DNA from 3 places in the Acidovorax sp. 69 genome. Region 3 is predicted to be linked to each of the others. Evidence: predicted binding sites of a transcription regulator. Region 3 holds the regulator's gene; each other region holds the start of a gene.

The links. Region 3 encodes HrcA, which represses chaperone genes, less so after heat shock. Its sites were predicted from a motif close to TTAGCACTCNNNNNNNNNGAGTGCTAA; they were not measured.
Region 1: a site for HrcA is predicted at 4,187-4,213, ahead of rpoH (RNA polymerase sigma factor RpoH). Genes of this name have one in related genera too.
Region 2: a site for HrcA is predicted at 6,543-6,569, ahead of CLU85_RS19125 (co-chaperone GroES). Genes of this name have one in related genera too.

Annotation. Positions count from the first base shown of each region.
Region 1 covers NZ_PGEP01000001.1:1,169,137-1,179,263, reverse strand. Annotated here, with positions in the region: gene ftsY (signal recognition particle-docking protein FtsY) at 1-73, shown strand, start outside; gene CLU85_RS05450 (EAL domain-containing protein) at 204-2,852, shown strand; gene CLU85_RS05445 (hypothetical protein) at 2,960-4,003, shown strand; gene rpoH (RNA polymerase sigma factor RpoH) at 4,244-5,185, shown strand; gene CLU85_RS05435 (tripartite tricarboxylate transporter substrate binding protein) at 5,299-6,327, shown strand; gene CLU85_RS05430 (Crp/Fnr family transcriptional regulator) at 6,471-7,196, shown strand; gene CLU85_RS05425 (bifunctional diguanylate cyclase/phosphodiesterase) at 7,232-9,001, opposite strand; gene CLU85_RS05420 (PAS domain-containing methyl-accepting chemotaxis protein) at 8,998-10,127, opposite strand, start outside.
Region 2 covers NZ_PGEP01000001.1:4,156,096-4,166,222, reverse strand. Annotated here, with positions in the region: gene CLU85_RS19155 (hypothetical protein) at 1-214, shown strand, start outside; gene CLU85_RS19150 (SMP-30/gluconolactonase/LRE family protein) at 243-1,184, opposite strand; gene edd (phosphogluconate dehydratase) at 1,286-3,055, shown strand; gene eda (bifunctional 4-hydroxy-2-oxoglutarate aldolase/2-dehydro-3-deoxy-phosphogluconate aldolase) at 3,046-3,702, shown strand; gene CLU85_RS19135 (DUF805 domain-containing protein) at 3,932-4,231, shown strand; gene groL (chaperonin GroEL) at 4,419-6,071, opposite strand; gene CLU85_RS19125 (co-chaperone GroES) at 6,165-6,455, opposite strand; gene CLU85_RS19120 (DUF4148 domain-containing protein) at 6,861-7,148, shown strand; gene CLU85_RS19115 (DUF4148 domain-containing protein) at 7,231-7,524, shown strand; gene argC (N-acetyl-gamma-glutamyl-phosphate reductase) at 7,753-8,691, opposite strand; gene CLU85_RS19105 (LysR family transcriptional regulator) at 8,821-9,708, shown strand; gene petA (ubiquinol-cytochrome c reductase iron-sulfur subunit) at 9,825-10,127, opposite strand, start outside.
Region 3 covers NZ_PGEP01000001.1:3,977,224-3,987,350, forward strand. Annotated here, with positions in the region: gene greB (transcription elongation factor GreB) at 1-480, opposite strand, end outside; tRNA gene CLU85_RS18230 (tRNA-Arg) at 559-635, opposite strand; tRNA gene CLU85_RS18235 (tRNA-Ile) at 842-918, opposite strand; gene hrcA (heat-inducible transcriptional repressor HrcA) at 969-1,973, opposite strand; gene CLU85_RS18245 (NAD kinase) at 2,002-2,898, shown strand; gene recN (DNA repair protein RecN) at 2,901-4,574, shown strand; gene rapZ (RNase adapter RapZ) at 4,574-5,437, shown strand; gene mutY (A/G-specific adenine glycosylase) at 5,453-6,526, opposite strand; gene CLU85_RS18265 (dynamin family protein) at 6,537-8,498, opposite strand; gene mutM (bifunctional DNA-formamidopyrimidine glycosylase/DNA-(apurinic or apyrimidinic site) lyase) at 8,605-9,420, opposite strand; gene CLU85_RS18275 (tetratricopeptide repeat protein) at 9,450-10,127, shown strand, end outside.

The DNA of each region.
Region 1 (10,127 bases), 2.8 Mb from region 3:
CGGCGTGGGCGAAAAGCTCGAAGACCTGGAAACCTTCAACGCCCGCGAGTTTGCCCAGGCTTTGCTGACCTGAAAGCACCCGACCCCGCAACACGGGACGGCACCCGCCTTTCTGAAATGGCTCCATCCGGGGCCATTTTCACGTTTACGAATCGCAACAATTCCCCCATGATGGGCCTTCCCCTCGAAAAGCACGGAGGCCCATGTTCATTGAGCTGGTTAAAGGCGTGGCCCTTCTGTTGGCGCTGTGCTTTCTGCACGGGTTCAACATCCGCCTTTGGCGACAGCGCCCTTTGGTCGGCCAGGCCTTTTCGGGGCTGATCTTTGGCGGTATTTGCGTAGTGGGCATGCTCACCCCTGTGGTGCTGATGCCCGGCGTGATCTTTGATGCACGCTCGGTGGTGCTGAGCATGGCGGGCCTGTTTGGCGGCCCGCTGGTGGCGTGCATTGCAGCGCTGATGGCCGCCACGGGCCGCCTGTGGCTGGGCGGCGCGGGCGCGGAGGTGGGCCTGATGGTGATTGGGCTGTGCACCGCTCTCGGACTGGTGTACCGCGAAGGCCGCGCCCGGGGGCGGCTGGGGGTGGAGCCTGTCACCCTCGCGCTGTTCGGTCTGCTGCTGCACACGGCGGTGATCGCGCTGTTTCAGCTGTTGCCTGCCGAAGCCGTTCAGCGCATCAACCAGACGCTGGCCCTGCCCTATCTGCTGACCTTCACCCCCGCCACCGTGGTGCTGGGCCTGTTGCTGCGCGATGTGGAAGAACGCATGACCACCGAGCATGCGCTCACCGGCATTGCGGCACGGTTGCATGCCATTGCACAGGCCATCCCCGATGTGCTGCTGGTGCTGGACGCGCAGGGACGTTATGTCGAAGTGCTGTCACCCGACGACGCGGCATTGGCCGCCAGCGCCCCCCAACTGATCGGCAAAACACTGCATGAGGTGCTCCCCCAAGAGCAGGCCGACCGCTTCATGGCGTTGATCCAGGATACCCTGCGTTCTGGCGAGACCCACACGCTGGAATATGAAATGCAGACGCTGTCAGGGCAGCGCGAATTCGAGGGGCGCACCCAACCCCTGGGCGTCAAGGCGGGTGGCCACGCGGCCGTCGTGTTCCTGGCACGGGACATCACCAAACGCAAACAGGCCGAAAGCGCACTGCGCGAATCGGAGCTGCGGTTTCGGTCTTTGCTGCGCAACATTCCGTCCATCTCGGTCCAAGGCTATCTCGAAGACGGCACCACGAGCTACTGGAACAAGGCCTCCGAGCACCTTTATGGCTACACCGCCGAAGAAGCGCTGGGCGCCAACCTGCTCGACCTGATCATCCCGCCCCCCATGCGCGACGCCGTGCGCACCCATGTGCAGCACATGTTCGACACGGGCGATGTCATTCCTGCCGGCGAGCTGCAGCTGCGGCGCAAGGACGGATCACCAGTGGATGTGTTCTCAAGCCACGCCTACATCCAGGTGCCAGGTCACCCGCCGGAGATGTTCTGTATCGACATTGACATCTCGGGCCGCAAGGCCGCCGAAGACGAAGCGCGCTACCTGGCGTTCTACGACGCGCTCACACAACTGCCCAACCGCCGTCTGCTGGTAGACCGGCTACAGCAGGTGCTGGTCAACGGTGCGCGATCTGGCCTGACCACGGCCGTGCTGTTTGTGGACCTGGACAACTTCAAGACCCTGAACGACACCCGAGGCCACGAGGTGGGCGATCTGCTGCTCAAGGACGTGGCCCAGCGCCTGCGCGGCTGTGTGCGCGAGCAGGACACCGTGGCCCGCCTGGGCGGCGACGAGTTCGTCGTGGTGTTGCAGAACCTGAGCAGCGACGCACCCGAGGCCGCCGCGCAGACCCGCACCCTGGGCGAATTGATCCTGACCCAGCTCCGCCAGCCCTACGAGCTGGCCGGGCACGAGCATCACTTCTCGGCCAGCATCGGCGCCACCTTGCTGAGCCATCACCGTGACTCGGTGGACGAGGTGCTCAAACAAGCCGACATGGCCATGTACCGAGCCAAAGATGCGGGTCGCAACACGCTGCGCTTTTTTGACCCCGACATGCAGCAGGCCGTGAACCGCCGCGCGCTGCTGGAGACCGAACTGCACAACGGCCTGCGGCAATCACAATTTTTGCTGCTGTACCAGCCCCAGGTGGACAGCCTGGGCCGAATCCTCGGCGCCGAGGCACTGGTGCGCTGGCAACACCCCGTGCAGGGCATGGTTTCGCCCGCAGAGTTCATCCCGCTGGCCGAAGAGTCCGGCCTGATCCTGCCCCTGGGCCACTGGGTGATGGAAACCGCGCTGCGCCAGCAAGCGCTATGGCGGCAAGACCCGCAGTTTGCCCACCTCAGCCTGGCCATCAACGTGAGTGCGCGCCAGTTCCTGCAAGAGGACTTTGTGACGCAGGTGCTGGCGCTGCTGCAGAACACGGGGGCCGCACCGGCACAGATCAAGCTGGAGCTGACCGAGAGCCTGCTGCTCGACAACGTGGACAACGTGATCGCCACCATGCGTGCCCTCAAGGCCCACGGCCTGGGTTTTTCGCTGGACGACTTCGGCACCGGCTATTCGTCGCTCAGCTACCTCAAGCGCCTGCCGCTGGACCAGATCAAGATCGACCAGGGTTTTGTGCGTGACGTGCTGCTGGACCCGAGCGACGCAGCCATTGCGCGTTCGATCATTGCCTTGGCCGGGAGCCTCGGCCTGGATGTGATCGCCGAAGGGGTGGAGACGGCCGCCCACCACCAGTTTTTATTGGCGCATGGCTGCAAGGCCTTTCAAGGCTATCTGTTTGGCCGCCCCCTGGCGCTGAAGGATTTTGAGCACCAGGTTCGGCAAGGCGCATAGCAAGTACCTGGGTTCGGTGCCCGGAGCCACCCACCCGCCCACCCACTGGGCTCAAGTTCTGCCACCCACACGCCGATATCTCCCTGTGGAAGCCGTGGAGGTATCCCATGAAGATCGAATCGTCCACCCTGCAGATGCAGGCCCAGCATGTCGCTACGCGCATGCACACGCAAAGCAGCCGCCTCGAAGCCTGGGTGGGAGACCGCCGCCCAGATGGTGCGGCGGGCCGAGCGGCCCCGTCCGTCCAGATATCCCGCGCTGCCCGGCTGGCTACAGCAGCGGCCGAGGCGCCCTCCGAGCCGCGCGACCCCGATGAAGGACTGACGCCTCAATGGGCCATGATCCGCGACCTCATCGCGCTCATGACGGGCGTGCAGGTGCGCGTGTATGCGGGGGCAGAGGCCTCTGCCGCACCCACGCCCTCTGCACAACCCCCAGGCCCAGCCCAGGCGCCATCCTCGGCGCCCGCGCGCCAGCGGGCCGGTTTTGGCCTGGTCTATGAACAGCGCGAAGTGATCGAAGAAACCGAACGCACCCAGTTTGCCGTAGAGGGATTGGTGCGCACGGCCGACGGGCAGGAGATCCGCTTCACCCTGCAGCTCGACATGCAGCGCAGCTACCGCCAGGAGTCATCCATCAGCCTGCGCCTGGGCGACGCCGTAGCGGTGGACCCGCTGGTGATCAACTTCGACGGCACTGCCGCCCAGCTACAAAACCAGCGTTTTGCCTTTGACCTGAACGGCGATGGCCAGACCGAAGACGTGCCCCTGCTTTCGGGCAACCGGGGCTACCTGGCACTGGACACCAACCAGAACGCACGCATCGACAACGGCCTGGAACTGTTTGGCCCTGGCACCGGCAACGGCTTTGCCGAACTGGCCCAACATGACAGCGACCACAACGGCTGGATCGACGAAGCCGACCCCGTTTACCAGCAACTGCGCGTGTGGACCCCCAGCGCCGACGGCACCGGCCGCCTGCAAACCCTGGCGGAACTCGGCGTGGGCGCCATCCACACAACGTCAGTGGCCACCCCGTTTGCGCTGCGCACGGCAGACAACGGCAGCCTGGGTGTGGTGCGGTCCACCAGCGCTTACTTGCGTGAGAACGGCGGCGCGGGCACGGTGCAGCAAATCGACCTGAGCGTTTAGGACGAAGGGAGGGGGGGACTCGGGCGGCACAGATTTTGGGGAAAAACCTTGTGAGGCCATCTGGGATCCAGATATTGCTCATATTTTTATAGCTTCAACGCATTATCAAATATGCGGCGAATGGGCATTTCGCCAAGAATCCATGGAATGGCCATTCCGAGCAACCCGGCGGGAACTCCGGGCTTAGCACTCAATCAGAGAGAGTGCTAATATCTTGGCTTAGAGGAAAGGATTCCCGGAATGAACATTCAATCTGGAACCGCGACGATGACCCTGGCTCCCACCAACCCCTGGGCGCTGGTGCCTGCCCTTGGCAACCTGGACGCCTATATTTCGGCCGTCAACCGCCTGCCCCTGCTCACGCACGACGAAGAGCAGACCTATGCACGCCAGCTCAGGGACCACAACGATGTGGATGCCGCAGGCCGGCTGGTGATGTCGCACCTGCGCCTCGTGGTTTCGATCGCGCGCCAATATTTGGGCTACGGTCTGCCGCACGGCGATCTGATCCAGGAAGGCAACGTGGGCCTGATGAAAGCCGTCAAGCGCTTTGACCCCGATCAGGGCGTGCGCCTGGTGAGCTATGCCATGCACTGGATCAAGGCCGAGATACACGAATACATCCTTAAAAATTGGCGCATGGTCAAGGTGGCTACCACCAAGGCCCAGCGCAAGCTGTTTTTCAACCTGCGCTCGATGAAGCAAGGCTTCAAGGCCGATGCCGCAGCTGCGGACGCCGCCACACATCGCGACACCCTGTCCGACCACGAAATCGACTCCGTGGCCGCTCAGCTGAACGTCAAGCGCGAAGAAGTCATCGAGATGGAAACCCGCATGTCGGGTGGCGACGTGCTGCTGGACCCCGCTCCGTCAGACGATGGCGAGCAGGCTTTTGGCCCCATCGCGTACCTGGCCGATGCCTCGCACGAGCCCACCGCGATGATTGAGTCGCGCCAGCGTGATGCCCTGGCCACCGATGGCATTGCCACCGCCCTGGCCAGTCTGGACGATCGTAGCCGCCGCATCGTGGAGGAACGCTGGCTCAAGGTGAATGACGATGGCTCCGGCGGCATGACGCTGCACGAGCTGGCAGCGGTCTACGGCGTGAGCGCCGAGCGCATCCGCCAGATCGAGGTCGCCGCCATGAAGAAGATGAAGAAAGCTCTGGCCGAATACGCCTGAGCCTGCAATGGGGGGCGTTAATATGCCCTCCTGCAGAAATTGCCTCGCGGGGCCCCAATTCTGGGGCCCCGTGTCGTTTTGGCCCCTGAATATTCTTGAGGAGACCCCGCCCCATGTTGTTGTCACGCCCTGTCGTTTCTCGCCGAGCCTCGCTGCTGATTGCCCTGGCAGCCGCATCTCCCTGGGCCGTGGCCCAGAACACCGCCAAGGCGGTCGCGGCGGCAGCCCCCTTGGCATGGCCCACCAAGCCTTTGAAAATCATCGTGGGTTTTCCAGCGGGTTCATCGCCCGACCTCACGGCCCGCACGTTTTCGGAGCCCCTGTCCAAAGCCCTCGGCCAGCCCGTGATCGTGGACAACAAGGTGGGTGCAGGCGGCAACATCGGCGCCGATGCAGTGGCCAAGTCACGCGATGACCACACCATCGGGCTGATGATCAACGGCAACATGACCATCGCCAGGCTGCTGAATCCTGCCGTTCCGTATGACCCCCTCAAGGACCTGGCCCCGCTCAGCCTTATCGGCACCTCGCCGCTGATCCTGACCGCCCCCGTCAGTCAGGCCGGCGTTCCCGCTGGTGCCAGTGCCCGCGACTTCTTTGTGGCGGCACGCAATGGAGGCGACAAGTGGAGCTACGGCACACCGGGCGTGGGCACCGTAGGCCATATCGGCACGGAATTGCTCAAGTCGCGCAGCAACATCAATCCGGTGCATGTGCCCTACCCCGGCTACCCCCAGGTAGCCAACGCCATGCTCGGTGGGCAGCTGCAGATGGCGCTGCTGCCCCCAGCCCTGGCGCAGGCCCAGGTGCGCGCGGGCAAGCTGCGTGCGATTGGCGTGACATCTGCCGGGCGCAGCCCGCTGGCGCCAGAAGTGCCCAGCCTCTCTGAAGCGGGCATCCAGGGTTTCAGCCTGGAAATCTGGAACGCTTTTGCGGCACCATCGACCATGCCCAAACCCATTCAGGCCAAACTGGCAGCCGTGATCAGCGAGATTGCCCGCAGCGAAGAAGTGCGCAGCAAGCTGTTCCAGCAAGGCTGGCAGACGGTGGGCTCGTCGCCAGAGGGATTGGCCAATCGCATCAAAGCCGACACCAACCTGCTGGGCGGGGTGATTGCCATGCGCGGTATCAAAGCGGAGTAAACCAGCGCAGGCGTCTGCGGTATACATTTTGTTGCAATGCGACATAAACCCGGGTAAGGTTCACCTTCTTGCCCGGGTTTTCCTTTCTGGGCGTCCTGTTTTTGTCCTCCGCCCTCGGGGTGAATGCCCATTGCCACCGCACCATGAAATCTGAATCTCTCGCCCGCAGTGGCGGGTGTGCACTGTGTGTGGGGCAGCAACACTGCCTGCTGGGGCGTCAAAATGACCAACGCCGCGCCGATTGGGCCCCGCTGGTGGTTGAACGTCCCATGTCCAAGGGCGAACTGCTTTTGCGGCAAGGCGAATTGCAGCCCACCTTCAGAATCGTCAAAACGGGCACAGTCATGCTGATGTGCAGCGGCGAAGACCGGGTGGAACGGCCCATCGGGCTGTTTGGCTCCGGCCAGCCACTGGGCACCACGGGGGTGCTTGAGCAACCTGCTGCGGTGTCCTGCCGTGCCTTGACGGCCGGGCGGGTGTGCGAGGTGGCCATCGCCTCTGCCAGCCGACAAGGCCTGCTGGACGAGACCTTCGTGCGGAGCCTGGCGCAAAGCTACGCACAAACCAACGCCTGGCTCGCCGAATGGGCCCGCATTGTCCGCATCCGGGGCGTGGCAGGCCAATTGGCCGCCACCTTGCTGCAACTGGCCCGCATACAGCGCAGCACCCTGGTACGGCTGCCCAGCCATGTGGTACTGGCCGATCTGCTGTCGACCACGCGCGAGACGATTGCGCGCGCCCTTCGGCAGCTGACGCTCCGCCAAGGCCTCATCCGCCATGACCGCTGGCACTGCGAGATCCAGCGGGAGGTCTTGCTCGGTCTGGCAGGGGGGCAAAAAACGCCCAGTGCCAGCCACACCAACGCGTGACAACCCCTGCTGGAGCCCCCTGATACAACCGGCTTTCAGACGGGTGCGGCAACCATCGGAGCAGACTCGACATCGATCTGCAGCAATTGCGCCACGTGCGCCGGAGGCACCGCGCGGGAGTACAGCCACCCCTGGTAGGCATTGCAGCCAAAATCCACCAGCAGTTGTAATTGCTCAGAGGATTCCACCCCCTCCGCCACCACATGCAGGCCCAGCGTCTGTGCCAACACGATGATCGCCTGCACGAGTGTGGCGTCCGCACTGGTGTGCAGCAAGGGACGCACAAACTCGCGGTCGATCTTGATACGGGATACGGGCAACTGCTTCAGATAGGCCAACGAAGAGTGGCCGGTGCCGAAGTCGTCCAGGGCAATACAGACGCCCAGCGCCTGCAGGCGGCACAGTACGCGACGGGCCTGTTCGGGGTCGGCCATAGCCTCCGACTCGGTCACTTCGATCTCCAGCAAGTCAGGCCTTGCCCCGTAGAGGGACAGGCTGCGCTCGATCTGTTCGACCAGATCGGTCTGGCGCAATTGCTGTGCCGACAGGTTGACCGCCACCCGCAGCGGCAAACCAGCCCCTGACCACGCTGCAATCTGCTGGCACGCGGTGTCAAGCACCCATGCGCCCAACGCCAGGATCAGGCCCGTGGCCTCTGCCACGGGGATGAATCGGTCCGGAGGGATTTCCCCGAGCTGTGGATCGGTCCAGCGCAGCAGCGCCTCAACCCCCTGTATGCGGCCGGTGACCACATCGACCTGCGGCTGGTAATGCAGGGCCAGACCGCCATAGGCCAGCGCAATTTTCAGGCGCTCATGCAGTTGCAACTTCTCTGCCATGCGAATGCCCAGCGGCGGCGCGTAGAAGGCGTAATGCGCACGGCCCGACTCCTTGGCGTGGTACATGGCCATGTCGGCGTAGCGGAGCAGCGTAGCCGCGTCCTGCGCATCGGTGGGGTACAACGCAATTCCCAGACTGGCGCCAAAGTCCAGCTCGAAGCCGTGCATCTGATAGGGCTGACACAACACGTCGAGCAGCTTGGCCGCCGCATGCTCGGCGTCCTGCGCATGGGTGATCTGCGGCAACAGCACGGTGAACTCGTCACCGCCCAACCGGGCCAGCGCGTCGCCCGCACGCAGCACGCTCTTGAGTCTGCGCGCGACCTCCAGTAGCACCTGGTCACCCGCAGCATGGCCATAGCCATCGTTGACCGCCTTGAAGTCGTCCAGGTCCAGCAACAGCAATGCAAAAGACTGGCCCGAGCGGGCCGACTCGGCAATAGTCTGTTCGAGCCGCTGTCCAAACTGCCAGCGATTGATCAGGCCCGTCAGCGTGTCGTGGGTGGCCTGAAAATGCATGCGCGCCTCCAGCCGCCGCACCTCAGAGATATCGCGCACAAAGGCCACCGCCGTGCCGCCATGGGCATCTGTGTGGCCCAGGGCGATGTCTACGGGCAAGGACCTGCCGTCCTTGCGCATGATCCAGAGGTCACGCCCCATCCCCATCGGCCTGCGCGAAGGGGCCTGAAAATAGCTCTCCAAGTGCCTGGCATGCGCATCGCGCAAGGCAGGAGGCAAAAATAGACTGACCGAGTTTCCGCACAGCTCATCCGCCGGGTAGCCGGAGATGGTCTCCATCGCGGCATTGGCCATCACGATGCGCCCGGTGCGGTCTACCAGCAGGATGCCATCGGGGGCCGCATTCATGGCGGCCAGGATGAGCGAGCCATCGTCACCTTCCTCCTGGGGCCTGTGGGCGAAAGAAGATGCCTGCGCGGGAAGCGGGCCCAAGCCGGCAGCCCTCATGGCACCAGTCCCTTTGGCTGGAACACAGACGCAGCCTCATCCAGATGCCGCGCCTGCGAAGCCAGAGAACCACTCAGTTCGGCGCTGCGGCGCACCAGCGTGGCGTTCTGCTGCGTCATCTGCTCCAGCTGGGCCACAGCGCCGTTGATCTGCTCGACGCCCAACGCCTGCTCGCGGCTGGCGTGCTGGATGTCCTGCACCAGCGCAGTGAGCCCATGCACGGATTCCACGGCGTTGTCCATGGTGCGCGCCGCTGCGACCGCTGCCTCCGTACCGCTGCGCACCTCGGCCAGCGAGGCATCGATCAGGGTCTTGATATCGCGTGCGGCCAATGCGCTTTTGTGTGAGAGAGCGCGCACCTCGGTAGCCACCACAGCAAAACCTTTTCCATGCTCACCGGCACGCGCAGCCTCCACCGCAGCATTGAGCGCCAGCAGGTTGGTCTGGAAGGCAATGCCATCGATCAACGCGCTGATTTCTGCGACGCGCTGGCTCGCGCTGGCGATGCCCTGCATGGTGTGATGCACCTTTTGAACCGTGCCCGCTCCCAACGTGGCGGCCTGTGCCCCCAGGCTGGCGCGCTGAGCAGCGAGGGCAGCCTTGTCGCTGTTGGCGCGGATGGCGGCGGTGAGTTCGTCCAGGGCGGCAGCGGCCTGCTCCAGGCTGCTGGCAGCCTCTTCAGTGCGCTCCGACAGATGTGTATTGCCCTCCTGCAACTCGGTGGCACAGTGGCTCACCTGCGTGGCCTTGCCCTGGATGTCACTCACCAGGGACAGCATGTTCAGCCCGGCCTGCTGCACACTGCGCATGAGACTGCCGATCTCGTCGCCCCGCTGCAGCATCAGGGCCTCGGCCTTCTGCCCGCTCGCCACGGCACGCGCCTGGGCCAACACCTCCTGCAGAGGCCGCACCACCCCGACATGTATCCACCAGGCCAAGGCGCCCCCCGCCACGCACCAGGCGACAAGGCCCGCCAGCCACCACCCCGCCACGGATGTTTGCACACCCGCCGCCGTCACCATGGCTGCCGCACCACCCACCAGCAACGCGCCCATGGCGCCTTGCAAACGCACGCCCACGGATACAAACCGCAGGCGTGCCCACCACGCGGCCGCACCTTGCACAC
Region 2 (10,127 bases), 180 kb from region 3:
ACGGGGGCATGGGTACAGCGGCTGCCACGGACTGTATTTCCGTGACATTGTTGAACGTGCAAATTTCATTGAAGTGCAGTTCGTTCATCACCAGCCTGATGAAACGGTTTCAACCCAAAGCACAAGCACGGCATGCACGGCCATGGGGGTGTTCTTGGTCAGGTGGGTGCGTGTGCCCAAGATGGAGAAGCCAGTGCGGTTTTTTGGTGGTTGAAGCTGGCTTCGTTACAAGACATCGTCCGCTACTTGCGATTGACCAGCGCAAAAAAATTGACCGGCAGTCCGCCCACCCCTGCTTGCAGACTGAACATGGACCCTGCAGGGGTTGCTGCTTGCTGTTCTTGAGCAGGCCTCCCCGCTCGCGCCGACGTAATGAACAGTGTCCGCAGATCCTTTCCCCCAAAACACACCATGGTCGGGCACTGCACCGGCACCGCAATGCGCTGCAGCACCTCACCTGCTGGCGAGAGTTGCAACACACAAGCGCCTTCGTACATCGCCACCCAGTAGTTCCCCTCCACATCCACCGCCGCGCCATCGGGCCGCCCGCCATAAGGCTGTCCCTCTACCTTGCGGTCAAACTGCACCCAGGGGCGGCGGTTGGTGATTGCGCCCGTGGTCACCTCAAAGTCGAACTGGTCGATGCGGTGCTCGGGTGTGTTGGACCAATACATCGTGCGGTTGTCGGGGCTGAAGGCCAGGCCGTTGGCGGTGAAGTTGTCGCCCGCCATGTGGCGCAAGCTGTAGCCCGTGGCACTGCTGGCATCGGCCTGTAGGCACCACAACGCGGCATTCGGTGCGGTGCGGGGCGCGATGACGGAGCCTGCCCAGAAGCGGCCTGCGGTGTCGCAGCGGCCATCGTTCAGGCGTAGCACTGCGGTGTCGTGCTGCTCGGGCGGCAGCAGGGCCAGGCAGGTGAGGGCGGTGGGGCCGCCGCTGTCCTTCGCCGTATCCAGCCGATATAATCCGTTCCGTAACCCAATTACCAAACCGCCGCCTGCGATGGGGGCGCAGCAGCCCGGTTCGCTGGGCATGGACCATTGGCGGTGGCGCCCGCTGTCCGGCTCCCACACATGCACCACCTGCCCTTGGATGTCACACCAGTAAAGGGCTTTTTCGACGGGATGCCAGAAGGGTGATTCGCCCAGTTCGGACGGCGGCAGGGGCAGTGTTTGCAGGGGCATGGGTTGAATCGGGGTGGTTATCGAGTTACATTCTAGGGTCTCATACAACGGGCGCCAGGCACACCGCCCTGGGGCCGAACCACCCACCGATGGAGACTTCCATGCATCCAGTTGTAGCGCGCGTGACCGACCGCATTGTCCAGCGCAGCGCAGACACCCGCGCAGCCTACCTCGACACCGTAGACACCATGATCGCCCGCAAGCCCGCGCAAGACCGCATGGGCTGCGCCAACCTGGCCCACGCCTATGCCGCGCTGCCCGGCGCAGACAAGTTCAAGGTCACGGTCGAAAAGGCCCCCAACATCGGTGTGGTCACGGCCTACAACGACATGCTGTCGGCCCATCAGCCTTACCAGAGCTACCCCGCCATCCTGCGCGACGAAGCCGCCAAGCACGGTGCGACGGCGCAGGTGGCTGGCGGCGTGCCCGCCATGTGCGACGGCGTGACGCAGGGCACGCCCGGCATGGAGTTGTCGCTGTTCTCCCGCGATGCCATTGCCATGGCCACTGCGGTAGCGCTGTCCCACGACGTGTTCGATGGCGCGCTGCTGCTGGGCGTGTGCGACAAGATCGTGCCGGGCCTGTTGATCGGCGCACTGCACTACGGCCACCTGCCCTGCGTGTTTGTGCCCGCAGGCCCCATGGGCACAGGCCTGTCGAACAAGGATAAATCCAAGGTGCGCGAGCAGTACGCGCAAGGGCTGGTGGGGCGCGACGAACTTCTGAAAGCTGAATCGGCCGCATACCACAGCCCCGGCACCTGCACGTTTTACGGCACGGCCAACAGCAACCAGATGCTGCTCGAAGCCATGGGCCTGCATGTGCCCGGTGCGGCCTTTGCACCGCCCGGCACCGAAGAGCGCGAAGCCTTCACGCGCCAGGCCGTGCGCACGGTGCTCGACATCGATAAGCGCGGCGCCCGCTTTACCCCCATTGGCAAGCTGGTGGACGAGCGCTGCATCGTCAATGCCATGGTGGCCCTGCTGGCCACGGGGGGCTCTACCAACCACCTGATCCACTGGGTTGCCGTGGCGCGCAGCGCCGGCATCTTGATCGATTGGACGGATTTTGATGAGCTGTCGTCCGCCGTGCCGTTGCTGGCCCGCGTGTATCCCAATGGCGATGCCGACGTGAACCAGTTCCAGGCCGCAGGCGGCCCCGCGTGGATCTTGCGCGAATTGCTGGCGGGCGGCTTCATGCACCCCGATGTAATGAGCGTGAATGCCGGTGGCATTGCCGCAGGCGGGCAGGGTGCCCCGGTGCAGTCGGGCGACGACAGCGTGCTGCGCCCGGTGTCCAAGCCCTTCTCGCCCACGGGTGGCCTGCGCCTGCTGCAAGGCCGACTGGGCCGCGCGGTGATCAAGGTGTCTGCCGTGCCGGAAGACCGCCACATCATCGAAGCACCCGCACGCGTATTCGATTCGCAAGAGGCCCTGCTCGCCGCCTTCAGTGCGGGCGAGGTGCAGCAAGACATGGTCGCCGTGGTGCGCTTTCAGGGGCCGCAGGCCAATGGTATGCCCGAGCTGCACAAGCTCACGCCGCCTCTGGCCGTGCTGCAGAACCAGGGCTTCAAGGTGGCACTGGTCACAGACGGCCGCATGAGTGGCGCATCGGGCAAGGTGCCCGCCGCCATCCACGTCACGCCCGAGGCAATGGCCGGTGGCCCGCTGGCCAAGGTGCTGGACGGCGACATCGTGCGGGTCGATGCCGTGGCGGGCACGCTGGACGTGTTGGTGGATGAAGCCACCTGGGCCGCACGCACTCCGGCACCGTACACCGCACCCCCCGCCACCGGCTTTGGCCGGGAACTGTTTACCAACTTTCGCCGCCATGCTGGCGGTGCCGAACAAGGAGCCTGCACATGGCTGTGACCCCATCCTCTTCCTCCATGAGCCCGCTGGACATCGCCAGTCACGGCCCGGTCATCCCGGTCATCGTGATTGACCGCGTGGAAGACGCGCTGCCCCTGGCCGAGGCCTTGCTGGCCGGTGGCGTGAAAGTGCTGGAAGTAACGCTGCGCACGGCTGCGGGCCTGCCGGCCATCGAAGCCATTGCGCGCAAGCTGCCGGAGGCGGTGGTGGGCGTGGGCACGGTGCTGAACGCCGACGATGCCCGCCGCGCCAGCGAGGCCGGCGCGCGCTTTGCCGTGAGCCCCGGCTATACGTCTGAGGTGGGCAGTGCCTGCAAGGGCTTGGGCCTTCCGCTGTTGCCGGGCGTGGCCACGTCCAGTGAGATCATGGCGGCGCTGGCTGACGGGTTTTCGTTCCTCAAGCTCTTCCCGGCCGAGGCCGTGGGTGGCATCCCGCTGCTCAAGTCCTGGGCCAGCCCGTTTGGGCAGGTGAGCTTTTGCCCCACGGGCGGCATTACCAACACCACCGCACCCAACTACCTGGCGCTGCCCAACGTGCGTTGTGTGGGGGGCTCTTGGCTCACGCCCGCCGACGCGGTGCGTGCGGGCGACTGGGCGCGCATCACCCAACTGGCACTCGCCACGCAGGCACTGCGCGCGGCGGCCTGAGGTGGCGCTGGAGCGGGATGGGTAGCGAAAACCGCTGGATGCGACAGTGCAGTAAGCACTGGTAGCTATAAAAATAAGAGCAATTGACGCCTCGTCGCGTGGCATTGGCGGCACAGCGAGGCGTGCTGTGCACGCCAAGCCCGCTGGACTTGTCGTAGCGCCCCCCTATCATGGCCACGCGGGGTAACCCCGTGACCAAGCAATGATTGTTCAAGAGAGGGAGTTCGCTATGGATTTTGTTTCGGCTGTCAAAAGCTGCTTTGCGCAGTACGCAGGGTTTTCGGGCCGTGCGCCGCGTTCCGAGTTCTGGTGGTTTGCTTTGTTCCAGTTCGGGGTGCTGGTGATTGCCACCATGATCAGTCAGGTGCTTTATGGCATTGCCGCGCTGGCACTGCTGCTGCCGGCGCTGGCCGTGGGGGCTCGCCGCTTGCATGACATTGGCCGCTCTGGCTGGTGGCAACTGCTGTCGCTCACCGGTATCGGCACCCTGGTGCTGATTTACTGGTGGGTGCAACCCAGCGGTGAGTAAGACCCGGGCGGCGCTGTGGCCTGGCAGGCCCGTCGCAGGCGTGCACCGAACTTGTCGGACAGAGAGGCGGAGCCTCATAGAAGTCCGATCGAAAAAGGAAAAAGCCCTCAGGCCGTAAGGCCTGCGGGCTTTTTTGGGGCTGTCTGCGCAGCAGGCCAAGGCCGCTGCGCAGGAGCGAGCCGGGCAATTACATGCCCATGCCGCCCATACCACCCATGCCGCCCATGTCAGGCATGCCGCCGCCAGCGCCGGCTTCGTCCTTGGGGGCGTCAGCAACCATGCACTCGGTCGTCAACAGCAGCGAAGACACCGAAGCGGCGTTTTGCAGAGCCGTGCGGGTGACCTTCGTGGGGTCCAGAATGCCCAGTTCGAGCATGTCGCCGTACGTGTCGTTGGCTGCGTTGAAGCCGAAGTTGCCCTTGCCGGCCAACACAGCGTTCACCACCACCGAGGCTTCGCCGCCGGCGTTGTTCACGATTTCGCGCAGAGGCGCTTCGATGGCCTTGAGCACCAGGGCAATGCCGTGGTCCTGGTCAGCGTTGTCACCCTTGATGGAGTTGCCAACGGCTTGCTTGGCACGCAGCAGGGCCACGCCGCCACCAGCCACAACGCCTTCTTCCACCGCTGCGCGCGTGGCGTGCAGTGCGTCTTCCACGCGGGCCTTCTTTTCCTTCATTTCGACTTCGGTGGCAGCGCCGACCTTGATCACTGCCACACCGCCGGCCAGCTTGGCCACGCGTTCTTGCAGCTTTTCGCGGTCGTAGTCGGACGTGGCTTCTTCGATCTGCACGCGCACTTGCTTGACGCGGGCTTCGATGTCAGCAGCAGCGCCAGCGCCGTCGATGATGATGGTGTTTTCCTTGCCCACTTCGATGCGCTTGGCTTGGCCCAGATCGGCCAGCGTGACCTTTTCCAGGGTCAGGCCCACTTCTTCAGCGATGACCTTGCCGCCCGTCAGGATGGCGATGTCTTCCAGCATGGCCTTGCGACGGTCGCCGAAGCCAGGAGCCTTCACAGCCACCACCTTCAGGATGCCGCGAATCGTGTTGACCACCAGCGTAGCCAGGGCTTCGCCATCAACTTCTTCGGCAATGATCAGCAGCGGACGGCCAGCCTTGGCCACTTGCTCCAGCGTAGGCAGCAGGTCGCGGATGTTGCTGATCTTCTTGTCGAACAGCAGCACGAAGGGGTTGTCCAGAATGGCGGATTGCTTTTCTGGGTTGTTGATGAAGTAGGGCGACAGGTAGCCGCGGTCAAACTGCATGCCTTCCACGACGTCCAGTTCGGAGTCGAGGGACTTGCCGTCTTCCACAGTAATCACGCCTTCCTTGCCAACCTTGTCCATGGCGTCAGCGATCAGCTTGCCGATGGTTTCGTCGGAATTGGCGGAGATCGAACCCACTTGGGCGATTTCCTTGGAGGTGGTCGTGGGCTTGGAAGCCTTCTTCAGCTCGATCACCAGGGCTGCAACAGCCTTGTCGATACCGCGCTTCAGGTCCATCGGGTTGATACCGGCGGCCACGTACTTGAAGCCTTCGCGAACGATGGCTTGTGCCAGCACCGTAGCGGTGGTGGTGCCGTCACCAGCGTTGTCGCTGGTCTTGGAGGCCACTTCCTTCACGAGCTGGGCGCCCATGTTTTGCAGCTTGTCCTTGAGTTCGATTTCCTTGGCCACGGACACACCGTCCTTGGTCACGGTGGGGGCGCCGAACGAGCGCTCCAGCACCACATTGCGACCCTTAGGGCCCAGCGTGACCTTGACCGCGTTGGCCAGGATGTTCACGCCTTCAACCATGCGAGCGCGGGCTTCGCCGCCGAAAACTACGTCTTTTGCTGCCATTTGGAGCTCCTAAATTTGAATCAAATTGACTGCCAGTGCTTACAAATAAAGCGCTAGCAGCTATGAAAAGATGAGTAAATCAGAGGGCGAGAATTACTTCTCGACGACTGCGAACAGATCGTCTTCCTTCATGACCAGCAGCTCGTCGCCGTTGACCTTGACGGTCTGGCCCGAGTACTTGCCGAACAGAACGCGGTCACCGACCTTGACGTTCAGGGCGAGCACTTCACCCTTGTCGTTCTTCTTGCCTGGGCCGACGGCCAGCACTTCACCTTGATCGGGCTTTTCAGCGGCGTTGTCAGGGATCACGATGCCCGAGGCGGTCGTGGTTTCGCTTTCGATACGCTTGACGATCACGCGATCGTGCAGAGGGCGAAGGTTCATTGCAATGCTCCTGTTTTCAGTAAAAAGCTGACGTACTCAGTGCCCGGACATCCAGGCACCACCAAACTTCCAACAGCCGTAGCGCTGTTAGCACTCGTCTGTAGTGAGTGCTAATGATAGGGGTATTTATGGCCATTTCAAGACACCCCCAGACATGCAGGGGGTCTTTGGCGTGAGAAATGGTCCTGCTCTCGATTGCCGCCGCAGATCTCTATTGTTTCTATTACTGGAACAGTTAGTTCGCGACCCGGTGGTTTTTCTCTGAACACCATCGGCGTACAGTTCAACCCATCGATGAGCCGAACCCGCAAGGCGACTCACCGAACCCGGTTCAGCAGCCCTTCTTTGTTTTGCAGCCGTTCCGGTTTGATTGAGCCGCTTTTTTTAACTTCAAGGATTTTCATCATGAACAACACCGCACGTTTCCTCTCCATCGCCGCTGTCGCCGCTTTCGCTTCTTTTGGTGCCCAGGCCGACGAGGCCGATGCTTCGCAATTTGCCACCAAGTTTGAAACCAACCGCACCCGCGCTGAAGTGGCTGCTGAAGCCGCTACCGTGGCCCAGACCCGCTCCATCGAGCCTGCTGGCTCGCGTGTCGTGACTTACAAGTCCACGGCTGACCGCGCTGCGGTGCGTGCCCAGGCTGCTGACGCTGTGCGTACTGGCCAGATCCCTTCGGGCGAGCGCGGTTGATTCTTTTTGAATCCGCTGTTCCCCTGTTTGCGTATTTGTCAGTACCTCACCCCCATTTTTTGAATTTCACTGGAGTTTCACCATGAACAAGACTGCACGTTTCCTCTCCATCGCCGCTGTGGCCGCTTTCGCTTCTTTTGGCGCACAAGCCGACGAAGCCGATGCTTCGCAATTTGCCACCAAGTTTGAAACCAGCCGCACCCGCGCTGAAGTGGCTGCTGAAGCCGCTACGGTCGCCCAGACCCGTTCCATCGAGCCTGCTGGCTCGCGTGTCGTGACTTACAAGTCCACGGCTGACCGCGCTGCGGTGCGTGCCCAGGCTGCTGAAGCTCTGCGCACCGGCCAGATCCCTTCGGGCGAATTCAGCGCCATGTAATTGACGCATTTGCGGGCCTTCCCATGGTGGCGGTCCCTCGCATTGGCGGGGGGAGCTGCCATGGGGAGTGTTTTGAGCCTGCATGGAGATCAAAGCCAATTGGGCTCCCTTTGGGGAGCCCTTTTTTGTTGCGGCCGCGCATTGGCACCGGCGTGGAATCCGCTCGCTTTTGAGGGTTGCGCCCACGATTGCGACGGCGTGGTTCACAAGCGGTGGGAAGGTTGGGGGCTACCCAGCAAGCTGACCCAGCATCAGGTCCAGGTTCTGCACTGCAGCCCCCGAGGCCCCCTTGCCCAGGTTGTCGAACACGGCTGTCAGCAGCACTTGCCCGTGCTGCGCGTTGCTGAAAACGCCCAGCCGCAACTGGTTGGTGCCGTTCATGGCCTGTGGGTCCAGGTGTTCTGTGGACTCTGTGCGTGCTGAGTCCATGACTTCCACGCAGGCTGCGTTTGCGTAGTGCTGTTGCAGGCATGCGCGCAAATCATCGCCGCTGATGCCCGGCGGACAATGCGAAAGAAGCAAAGGGATGGTCAACGCAATGCCCTGGCGGAACGATCCATACGCCGGCAGAAAAAATGGGCGTTGCCACAAGCCGGCGTGTTGTGCGATCTCTGGCGTGTGTTTGTGATCCAGTTTCAGCCCATACAGCTGAAAAGCAGGCGCCGATTTTTCGGCAGGTCCTTCATGTTCTTCCACCCGTGCGCGCCCGCCACCTGAATACCCCGACACCGCATGGATGGTGATGGGTGTGTGGGCGCCAATCAGCCCTGCTTTTACCAACGGGTGCAGCAAACCGATGGCGCCCGTGGGGTAGCAGCCAGGGTTGCTCACACGGTGTGCCCCCGCAATGCGCGCGGACTGTGCGGCTCCCATCTCGGGAAAGCCGTACACCCACTGCGGGTCTGTGCGGTGCGCCGAGCTGGCATCGATCACGCGCACAGCGGGGTTGACGACGGCGGCCGCGGCCTCGCGCGCAGCGGCATCGGGCAGGCACAGGATGGCGATGTCGCAGGCATTGACCGCTTCGGCACGCAGGGCGGTATTTTTGCGTTCGTCGGCGGCCAGGGTCAGCAGGCGCAGGTCAGACCGGTCGCGCAGGCGCTCATGGATCTGCAGGCCGGTAGTGCCTTGATCGCCGTCGATGAAAACAAGCGGATGGTGGGTCATGGGGTGTGGTTCCATGCAATCAGAGGGAGATCCACCCAGTGGCGGCGGTGGAAGCAGCCATCTTCGTTGTGCAGGTAAACTTTGAAAAGTTGAATTTCACAAACATCAACATCAGTTTTACTGAACGATATGCGCGAACTCAATCTCGACCGGCTGCGCACGCTGGTCACCATTTCCGACCTGGGCTCCTTTGCCGAGGCAGCCCGCTTTTTGCACCTGGCGCCGCCCACGGTGAGTCTGCACATTGCAGATCTAGAGGCTCTCGTGGGGGCTCCTTTGCTGGTGCGAAAGCGGGGCGAGGTAAAGCCGTCCGGGGTGGGCGAGTTGCTGGTCGAGCGTGCCCGGCGCCTTCTGGCGGATGCGGATGAGGTGATGGATCTGGTGCAACGGCAGGTTCAGGGGCTGGCCGGGCGTGTGCGCCTGGGCGCATCCACGGGGGCCATTGCGCACCTGCTGCCCCAGGCGCTGGAAGTGCTGGGCGAGGAGCATCCCGGGATCGACGTGCAGGTGCAGGTGCTGACCTCGCCAGAAGCCATGGCACGGCTGGCCAGCGGGGCGCTGGACATAGGCCTGGTGGCGCTGCCTCAAGGGGCTGTGCGGGGCGTGACCGTGTTGCAGTGGCGTCGGGACCCGGTCATGGCGTTTGTGCCGTCGTCATGGGCATTGCCTCGGCGGATCACCCCCCGTTGGCTGGCACACCAGCCGCTGATCCTGAATGACGAAGGCACCAGCCTGTCGCGCCTGACCACTGAGTGGTTCGCGTTGGCAGCCGAGCACCCCAAGGCCCGCATCCAACTGAACTACAACGATGCCGTCAAGAGCCTGGTGGCCGCTGGGTACGGGGCGACGCTGTTGCCTCACGAGGCGCTATCCGCAGCGCCACTGGACCCCCGTATCCGCATGCTGCCACTACAGCCCAGGCTTTGGCGGCCCCTGGGTGTTGCGCACCGTACCGGCCCGGTAGAGCGTGCGATCCAGCATGTGCTGGACGTGCTGTGGCAGCAAACGCAGGTCTGATCTGACGGGGGCTGCGGGCCGCAGACTTGGGTCAACGGAGCGCACGCCACGGCGTTTCATTCGGACTCGGCTGCTCACGGATACACAGGTGCGTCGCTGATGGTGGTAAGGAGGTATCAGACCGTATCGTCCCCAATGCGCAACTGGGTGTCGGACACATAGCGGTGTGGCGGAACCTCCAAGTTGGTGGGCGCGGGCTTGTTCTTGAAAACACGGCCTGCCAGGTCGAAGGTGGAGCCGTGACAAGGGCAAAAGAAGCCGCCTTGCCAATGGTCGCCCACGCTGGGGTTGGCCGTGCCTGCCGGAACGGCGGTGGGCGAGCAACCCAGATGGGTGCAGATGCCTACAGCGACAAACACCTCGGGTCGGATCGAGCGCAGCGGGTTGCGCGCGTATTCGGGCTGTTGATCCTTGCGTGA
Region 3 (10,127 bases):
GCCCACACGGGCTTTCAGCAGCGCTCGCGCGACTGGAGAGATCCAGCTGACCTGCAACTCGCGGCTGTCAGCCTCATCTATGCCCATGATGGTGATTGTGCGTTCAACACCCTCATCATCCACATAAGTCACGGTTGCCCCAAAGAAAACCTGATCGCTTCCCACATGCAAGCTGGGGTCCACGACTTCGGCAATCTCCAGCCGCTTGGTCAGAAATCGGATGCGCCGATCAATTTCGCGCAGGCGTTTCTTGCCATACAAATAGTCGCCGTTTTCTGACCGATCGCCGTTGCTGGCCGCCCAATGCACAACATCGACGATCTTGGGGCGCTCGTTGTCGATCAATTCAAGCAACTCATCCCGCAAGCGCGCGTAACCCGCAGGAGTGATGTAGTTTTTGCCACCTGCGGGCAGTGGTGGTAACGCCAGCTCATCATCGTCAGCACCACCATCAGCCTCTTTGGTAAAAGCCTTGCTCATAGCCAGATCCCCCGATCAGCGCAAAGCGCGTGAACAAATGAAAAAGCCTGCAATCTTTCGATTGCAGGCTTTAAACATTGGTGCGGCTGGCAGGAATCGAACCCACGACCCCTTGGTTCGTAGCCAAGTACTCTATCCAGCTGAGCTACAGCCGCTAAGCTTTGAATTATAGCATGATTTCTTGGCGACCCTTGAAATCACTTTATTTTGTTTATTTATCCGCAGGCGGTAAAAACAAACAAAACCCTCTTCCAACGCAAGCCAAGATTGTAATGCACTCACAGGCCTCAAAAAGGGAAGCAAGACACATTGCGACAAAAAAATGGCTCTGATCATGATGATCGCCCATGCGGATGATGGGTGGTAGGGCGTGTTGGACTTGAACCAACGGCCAAAGGATTATGAGTCCTCTGCTCTAACCAACTGAGCTAACGCCCCAAGCCATGCTCCAGCGCTTTACAACGGGGCAAGCGCCGTATTGTAGGGGCTTACTTGCGGTAGCTGAGCGCGTTGGAAACCAGCTTCGAAGTGATGTCCACTATCTGAATCATCCGGTCGTAGGGCATGCGCGTAGGGCCGATGACACCCAGAGTACCAACCACTTTGCCATCCACTTCATACGGAGCGCTAACAATGGACAACTCTTCAAAAGGCACAACGTGACTCTCGCCGCCAATGTAGATGCGTACGCCCTCGGCCTGGCTGGAGATGTCCAGCAAGCGCAGTATCTGGGTCTTCTGCTCGAACAAATCAAAGGCACGCCGCAAGTTGCCCATGTCATTGGAAAAATCGCTCACTGCCAGAAGATTGCGCTCACCAGAGATCACAACTTCGTCCTGCGCTTGCGACAGCGCCTCGGAACCCACGTTCACGGCCGCCTGCATGAGTAATGCAATCTCACCGCGCAACACATCTACCTCGGACTTCAAGCGCTCACGCACTTGCTCCATGGCGAGGCCAGCGTAGTGCGCGTTCAGGAAGTTGGATGCCTCAATGAGTTGCGACTGAGAGTAGTCAGCCTCCGTGAAGATCACCCGATTCTGAACATCACCTTCGGGTGAGACGATGATCACCAAAAAGCGGCGCTCTGACAGCCGCAAAAACTCAATATGGCGGAACACTGAGGTTCGCCTTGGGGCCATCACCACGCCCACAAACTGCGAAAGGTTCGACAGCAGTTGCGCCGCGTTGGCAATCACCTTTTGTGGTTGCTCTGGCGCCAGCTGAGGTGCCGTCAACGGATCCCTTTGCACCGTCAGCATGGTGTCTACGAACAGCCGATAACCCCGCGCGGTGGGAATCCGGCCTGCGGAGGTATGTGGGCTCGCAATCAGGCCCAACTCCTCAAGGTCCGCCATGACATTGCGAATCGTCGCAGGCGAGAGATCAAGCCCGGATGCTCGAGACAACGTCCGAGACCCGACAGGTTGCCCGTCGGCGATATAGCGCTCGACCAGGGCTTTGAGCAACAACTTGGCACGGTCATCGAGCATGGAATGATTTTAATGATGTAATTTCGCGATGACGTCCAAATTCCGCCGTGTCGCACTCATAGGCAAGTATCAAGCTTTATCTGCGGGCTCCGCGGGCGACAGCTCTCGTCAGGCACTAGAAGGCATTGCCCATTTTCTGGAGAACCAAGGGTGCGACATCGTTCTTGAGGCAGAGACGGCAAGCAATACGGGAATAGCAAACTACCCTTCACTGAATGTAGACGACATCGGGACCCGGTGCGATCTGGGATTGGTGGTGGGCGGAGATGGCACTATGCTTGGTATCGGCCGACGGCTCGCCCGTTTTGGAACCCCGCTCATTGGCATCAACCAAGGCCGACTGGGGTTCATCACCGACATTCCGTTGGATACCTATCAAACCACGCTGCCCCCAATGCTTCAAGGAGCGTATGAAGAGGATCTGCGGCCACTAATGCACGCCACCGTGGTGCGGGATGGTCGTGTGGTTTTCGAAGCCCTTGCGATGAACGATGTGGTTGTGAACAGAGGCGCGACATCCGGCATGGTGGAGCTGCGTGTTGAGGTGGATGGGCGCTTTGTAGCCAATCAACGCGCAGATGGTCTCATCATTGCATCACCAACCGGATCAACGGCCTATTCGCTGTCCGCCGGTGGCCCGATGCTGCACCCGTCCATTCCTGGCTGGGTTCTAGTACCCATTGCTCCCCACACGCTCTCGAACCGTCCCATCGTTCTGTCGGATGCCACAGAAGTCGCAGTGGAAGTTGTGAGTGGCCGGGATGTCAGCGCCAACTTTGACATGCAGTCATTGGCCTCCTTGCTCCACGGTGACCGCATACTGGTCAAGAGATCGGAACACTGCGTGCGATTTCTGCACCCCCAAGGTTGGAACTACTTTGCAACGCTGCGCAAGAAGTTGCGCTGGAACGAAGGAGGCTCCTGACCATGGCGCTCAGACGAATCACGCTCCGTGATTTTGTGATCGTTCAGGCTCTAGAGCTAGAGCTGCATTCTGGATTCACGGTACTGACCGGCGAGACGGGTGCGGGCAAATCCATCCTTATCGATGCACTTCAACTGGCGCTGGGCGCGCGGTCGGACGCAGGCGTCGTTCGCGAGGGCTGTCCCAAAACGGACATCTGCGCCGAATTTGATTGCCCAGAACATGTTCAACCATGGTTGGAAGATGCTGGGTTTGAAGTCAACGATTTCCTATTGATGCGACGCACAGTGGATGCGCAAGGCAAGAGCCGCGCCTGGATCAATGGCACACCCGCCACGGCGGCACAACTGCGTGCCCTGGGAGACATGCTGCTTGATATTCATGGCCAGCATGCTTGGCAGAGCCTCACGCGCCCTGAATCGGTTCGCGGCCTGCTCGACGCGTTTGCGGGGATCAGTACCAGCGACACATCGGCACGGTGGGCGCAATGGCGCTTAGATCAGAAAGCACTGCAGCAAGCGCGCCAGGCCCAAGCCACATTGCATCAAGAACGCGAGCGTCTGCAGTGGCAAATCGGCGAAGTGGACAAGTTGGCGCCAGCACACGGCGAATGGGAGGAACTTGACGCGCAGCACAAGCGCCTTTCGCACGCTCAAACGCTTCTGGACAGTGCCAATGGTGCACTCCATATCCTGCGGGATGACGAGATCGGCTCCATCGCGGCGCTGACACGCGCCCACACGCTCTTACAAGCCCAGGAACACATCGATCCAGAGTTTGCCAACCTCTCCGACATCCTTGCATCGAGCTTGGCACAGACCAATGATGTTGTGCACTCGCTCCAAGCATACCTGCGGCGCGCAGACATTGACCCTCAGCGTCTGACAGAACTGGACAGCCGACTATCGCTGTGGCTGACTCTGGCACGGAGGTACAAGCGCCCTCCCGAGGAACTACCCACACTGCTGGCGGACTGGAAGATCGAAATGCGCCAACTGGACGCAGCTATCGATCTTGAGCAGCTTCAAGTTGCAGAAGCGTCGAGCGCCAAGGCGTACCACTCGGCTGCGCGGGCAGTGTCGCTGGCACGGACAAAAGCAGCCCCCAAACTTTCGAATGCCATCACCCGGGCCATGCAAGGCCTGGGCATGGAGGGAGGAAAATTCGAAGCATCTGTATCCAAGGCACAAGAATCTGCGCCCCATGGCATCGACGAAGTGGTGTTTCTGGTCGCTGGCCACCCTGGGATGAGCCCCAAACCTATCGGCAAGGTCGCCTCCGGTGGCGAACTTTCGCGCATCTCGCTCGCCATCTCGGTCACCACCAGCGAGCTTGGCATGGCGCCCACCCTCATCTTTGACGAGGTCGACGCTGGCGTTGGCGGTGCTGTCGCAGAAACCGTGGGCCGGCTGATGCAACAGTTGGGAACCGACCGCCAAGTTCTTGCCGTGACCCATCTCCCCCAGGTGGCCGCGTGTGCACACCATCACATCAAAGTGGCAAAACGGAAAAGCCCCGATGGGACCACGAGTATCGTGCAGGCAGTTCAGGGAGAGCAGCGCGTCGTGGAGATCGCCCGCATGCTGGGCGGAGAACGCTCGACAGAAACAACGTTGGCCCATGCCCGCGAGATGCTGAGCAACGTGGGGAACCCTCCCCCTAAAAAGGACTCTTGATGGCGCTGGAAATCGTCTTGATTACGGGCATGTCAGGCTCTGGAAAATCAGTGGCCCTGCACGCACTGGAGGACGCTGGGTACTACTGTGTGGACAACCTCCCACCAGAACTTCTCCCTGCCTTCGTTGCCTTGGAGCACCGCCACCATGGCAACCGAGTTGCCATTGCCATGGATGTGCGGAGCGCTACCTCATTGCACCAGGTTCCTCAGGAATTGAACCGTCTGCGCAGCCAGGATGTCGCGGTTCAATCGATTTTTCTGGATGCCACCGTTGATACGCTGGTGCGGAGATTCTCCGAGACACGCCGGCGCCACCCCTTGTCCCACGACGACCTTCAACAAGGCCGCAGGGCCCTGGTGCAGATCATTGAGCTAGAACGCGAACTCCTGGCTGACCTGCGCGAACAATCGCATGTCATCGACACGAGCACGATACGGGCCTCACAGCTGCAAAGTTACGTCAAGAGCCTGATGTCCACAGCGCAAGGACAATTGACTCTGGTCTTCCAATCCTTCGCTTTCAAGCGCGGTATTCCTATGGATGCAGACTACGTTTTTGATGTGCGCATGCTTCCCAACCCTCACTACGAGCCGGCACTGCGTGATCTCACAGGTCTGGATAGACCGGTGGCAGACTTCCTCCAACATCAACCCGATGTGACCCTCATGCGCGCTCACATCGAACAGTTTCTGGCGCATTGGTTGGAGATGCTTGACCGCAATCACCGCAGCTATGTCACCGTAGCCATTGGGTGCACTGGCGGGCAGCACCGCTCCGTCTATCTGGTGGAAAGACTCGCCGAAGCATTCAGCAATCGCTGGACTGCGCTCTGTCGGCATCGGGAACTCGACGGGCGTTGAAGCCCGTTCTGAGACTCACCACAACTGCGTTTGTGTCGCCTCAAGCAGTTTACGAATAGGCGCGGGTAGACCGACAACCTGCCATTGATCTGGCCCCAGCCATACCCCATCACCAGGCAGGTTGATCGCAATATCCACATCGATCAGCGTGGGATGAAGGTGCAAATCCCTGTGGGTGAGTACATGAACAAAAGGCTGCAACTCCTCTTGCGAAACCTTCGATGACTCGCCCAGAACAGATACAAATGCGGCGCGGGAAACCTCGTCGGAAAACACCGGCACACAATGCATGCCCGCCCAGATACCTGTTGATGGACGTCGCTGCAGCCACACACGCCCTTGTCCATCGCGAACAATGGTCAGCTGCCAGGACTCGGATCGGCGCGTCAGCTTGCGCGTTCTGACTGGATAACGCTCAGGGTCTTTTGTTCTCCATGCCATACAGGACCCCATCAATGGGCATTCGGAACAATCGGGCGCCCGTGGAGTGCAGATGGATGCACCCAAGTCCATGAGCCCCTGGGTATAGCGAGGCATGGCACTGTTCAAGTCATGCGTGGGCAGCAGTGACCCTGCAAGATCCCAAAGCAGCCGCTCGTTCTTGGCCGAAGCAAGGTCCTTGTCAAAAGCCAGCAAACGCGTCAACACCCGCCGTACATTGGCATCCAAAATCGGCACACGCTCGGAAAAACAAAACGCAGCGATGGCTCCCGCTGTAGATCGGCCAATACCCGGCAAGGTCGCCAGAATCTCCGCAGAGCGAGGGAACACCCCCCCATGGTCCACCATCACCTGCTGTGCACAGCGGTGCAGATTGCGTGCGCGGCTGTAGTAGCCCAAACCACTCCACAGCCCCATCACTTCATCCTGGGGTGCTTTCGCCAAGGCCCCAACATCTGGAAAGCGATCCAGAAACCGTGCGTAGTAGTCCAATACGGTCACCACCTGGGTCTGCTGCAGCATGATCTCTGACAGCCACACCCGGTAGGGATCACGGGTCTGTTGCCACGGCAGATGGTTCCGGCCATGTGACACCTGCCAGGCGACCACCCGTTCGGCGACCGAGCCCCCTACAGCCGGCACACTCATGCCGACACACTCATGCCGACACAAGATGAGCGTCGGGCACCACAGGTTCCAGGCCAGGCAGGGCAATGAGCTTGGAGGTCAGTTCCTGCAATTTGCGCTCCAAGAGGCCCAGCTCATCCTCGCCAATCTCGATCTCCGAGATACGCTCCACCAACCCGCTTGCAGCTTGCTGGATGCGATCGACCGCTTCGATGCGGCGAGCAAAACTTCGGCGTCGTTCACGCAGTTGAGCATCCAATTGCGCAGTCGCCGATTTACTCCACAACTCAAGGTCATTGGCAGCGGACTCATACACCGTCCGCAATCGCATAGCCAAAGCCCGCACCAACCGCTCAGCAAACTCGGGTTGCGCCAGTTTCAACGCATTGCCCATGCCAAGGTACTGCAAGTGACTTTGCTCAATCTGATTCAGATCATGCGCAAAGTGTTCCAGTTGAGGAGGCGAAGGCACCTGCAGCGAGAACCCAAATTCAGCATTCAATTGCCTGAATGTTCCTCCCAGCATGGCCTGAATCTCCGTGCCAGAGGCCTGTGCCTTGTCCAAGGTCCCGCGCAGCTTGTCGAAAGTCTGTACGTATATCTTTTTAACGCCCAGCTTGAGCCCCTTCTGCTGCAGTGTTTGGGCCAGCTCTGCCAGTTCGGCCTTCAGCGCCTTGGCCCCTAGTTGCTGAAACACGTCGCGCAGGAGTTTCAGGTGTACGGCACGAACAGCATGGATTTTTGCCGTGCTCAGATCGAATTCTCGCTGTTCCTGCTCAATGCGGTGCCGCATGGATTCAATCACCGACGCGTTTTTACCCCGCAAACTACGCAGCTCAGCCATCTGGTCGTCCAGATCACGCCGACGGATATTGATGACCCGAGAAGTCTCCGTGCGCAGGCTGGCAACCCCCGTAGCCACAGCGGCCCGCAGGATGGACTGGCGTCGACCCATGATGCCTTTGGCCAGCGCCTCCTCCAACACAGGCAATCCGCTGGTTTCGAGCAAGAGATCGTCTGCAGTGATCTTTGCGACCAGCCCTTTCTGGGCAGACACGGGCACCACCCTGCCCAGCGGCACGCCCAGCATTTCTGCAGACGTGCGGCACTGGCGCTCCATTTGCGCCTGAACCTGCTCGGCGCTGTTGAGTGTGTCCCAGAGCGTGTCGATCTTGTTCAACACCACCAACCGGGCATCCATGCTGTCGGGTGAAATAGCCAAATGCTCACGCCAGATAGACAGATCAGAACGGGTGACGCCCGTATCGGCGCTCAGAATGAAAACGACCGCGTGGGCTTGAGGTATCAGGTTGACGGTGAGTTCAGGCTCTGCGCCCACCGCATTCAAGCCAGGGGTATCCAAGATCACCAAGCCCTGCTTGAGTAAAGGGTGGGGAATGTTAATGATGGCATGCCGCCACATGGGCACTTCGACGAGACCCTGGGCATCAGGCACGGGGTTTTCATCGGTCAGCTCGTCGTGCCAGAAACCCAGCGCCCTGGCATTGTCGAGGCTGACCTTACGCACTTCAGCCACCTTCTCCAAGGCCTTTGCGATCTGGTCTGCATTGCTGACATCCAGCGGAATTTCCATCCAGCGGTCCGTCTTTACCCGCCACTCCGCCAGGCCCTGCATCTGAAGACGTGTCTCAATAGGAAGCAGGCGGAGGCTAGGGGACACCGTAGCGTCATAGCCTAGCTCCGTCGGACACATGGTCGTGCGGCCAGCACTCGCGGGCATGATGCGGCGCCCGTAGTCCGCGAAAAAAATCGCGTTGATCAGCTCGGACTTGCCACGAGAGAACTCTGCAACAAACGCCACCATGACTTTGTCGCTGCGAACTTGCTCCTCCAGCCGATGCAGCCTCTCCTGCACGGCAGCGTCCATGAGGTCATGCGAAGACATCCAATCAGCCAGCCGCTTGAGCTGCTGAGCGAACTCCCGCCGCCAGACGCCATGCTGGTCGAACTGCTCATTGAATGAAGGTCCCACTTTGCTCCCAGAGATCGATGAATGAACTACCAAGTAGACACACACAAAATATAGCATCGACAGCACGCAGACTGCCATGCACCTGCAATTTGGCAATCAGGGTGCGCTAGGCGCGCTGGCATCGGGGGCAGAAGTAACTACTCCGCTGGCCCTGGCGGATTGTTTTTATAGCTGTCCCGCACACAGTGCAAGGTGCGCCATCGCGGCCGTACACATTGGCGGTTGTCTGAAAATGCCCCGCCATTCCATCCGCATTCGAAAAATCGCGCAACGTACTTCCCCCCATCTCCACGGCACGCGCCAGTACCACGCGTATTGCATCAAACAACCGACGCACCCGTTCAGCGCCAATGCGCGAAGACACTGTCGTGGGCCTGATACCTGCCAGAAAAAGGACTTCGGACGCATAAATATTGCCGACCCCCACCACCAGACGCCCAGCCAGCAACAGTTGCTTGATCGGCATCCGGCTTTGCTTGAGGCCTACCTGGAACGCCGATAGCGAGAAGGCGTCCGACAGCGGCTCCATTCCAAGCCCTCCCAGCAACTTCACGGCGACGGGAGATTGCTCACTGGGCGCGTAAACAACAGCACCAAACCGACGAGGGTCATGTAGCCGCAGGACCCCCAGATTGGTCACAAGGTCAAAGTGATCATGCGAGCCTGCGGACGGCAGCCCGTGACTGAAACGCAAACTCCCAGACATGCCAAGGTGCAGGAGTAAAAGCCCGTTGCTGATGTCAGCAAGCAGGTATTTGCCACGTCGGCGCAACCCCATCACCTGCTGCCCCACCAACAAATCCGGATCGCAACCCAGCGGCCAACGCAATGGTTTTCCCAAAACAACGGCTTCAATCCGAGCCCCCGCAATCGCTTCAGCAAAACTGCGACGCGTTACTTCCACTTCGGGCAACTCAGGCATACAAAGCGTCGGGAAACGGGTTAACAAGCATGGATTATTATGACCCGATGGTGCTATTTCACAGCTTTCGAACCGCCGCTTTGACTACCGTGATTGCGGTGGCTGCCCAATCAGCGTGGGCGCAACAATCCAGCGGCGACAACAGCCCGCCCTCCGATGGGCCGCCGGTAGCATCCAACCCAGCCTTGGACGCCGAGCTGTTTTACGAGATTTTTCTAGGGGAAATAAGCGCCCGAACGGGTGACCCCGGGGCAGGTTATGCCTTCATGCTGGAAGCTGCGCGCCGCAGTGCCGATGGACAGCTTTACCAAAGGGCAGCGGATATTGCCTTGCAGTCTCGCTCGGGCGAGTACGCCCTGGCTGCAGCCCAAGCATGGAAGGAGGCCTTGCCACAATCGCGCGAGGCCAACCGCTATGTGCTGCAGATCCTGGTCGCACTGAACCGTATTGGCGAAACCCCCGACCTGCTACGCCAGGAACTCGCGCAGTCACCTGCGCGCGCCAAAACCACCACTCTGGCAGCCCTGCCTCAAATGTACGGGCGCGCCAGTGACAAGGTGCTGGCAGCCAAAGTGGTCGAGCAGGCTCTGGTAGACGAACTCAAAAACCCAGCAACGGGCCCGGGCGCATGGGTATCGCTCGGACGCTTGCGCCTGGCAGCAGGCGACAAAAGCGGCGCCCTGAACGCCGCCCGCAAAGCGCAGGAA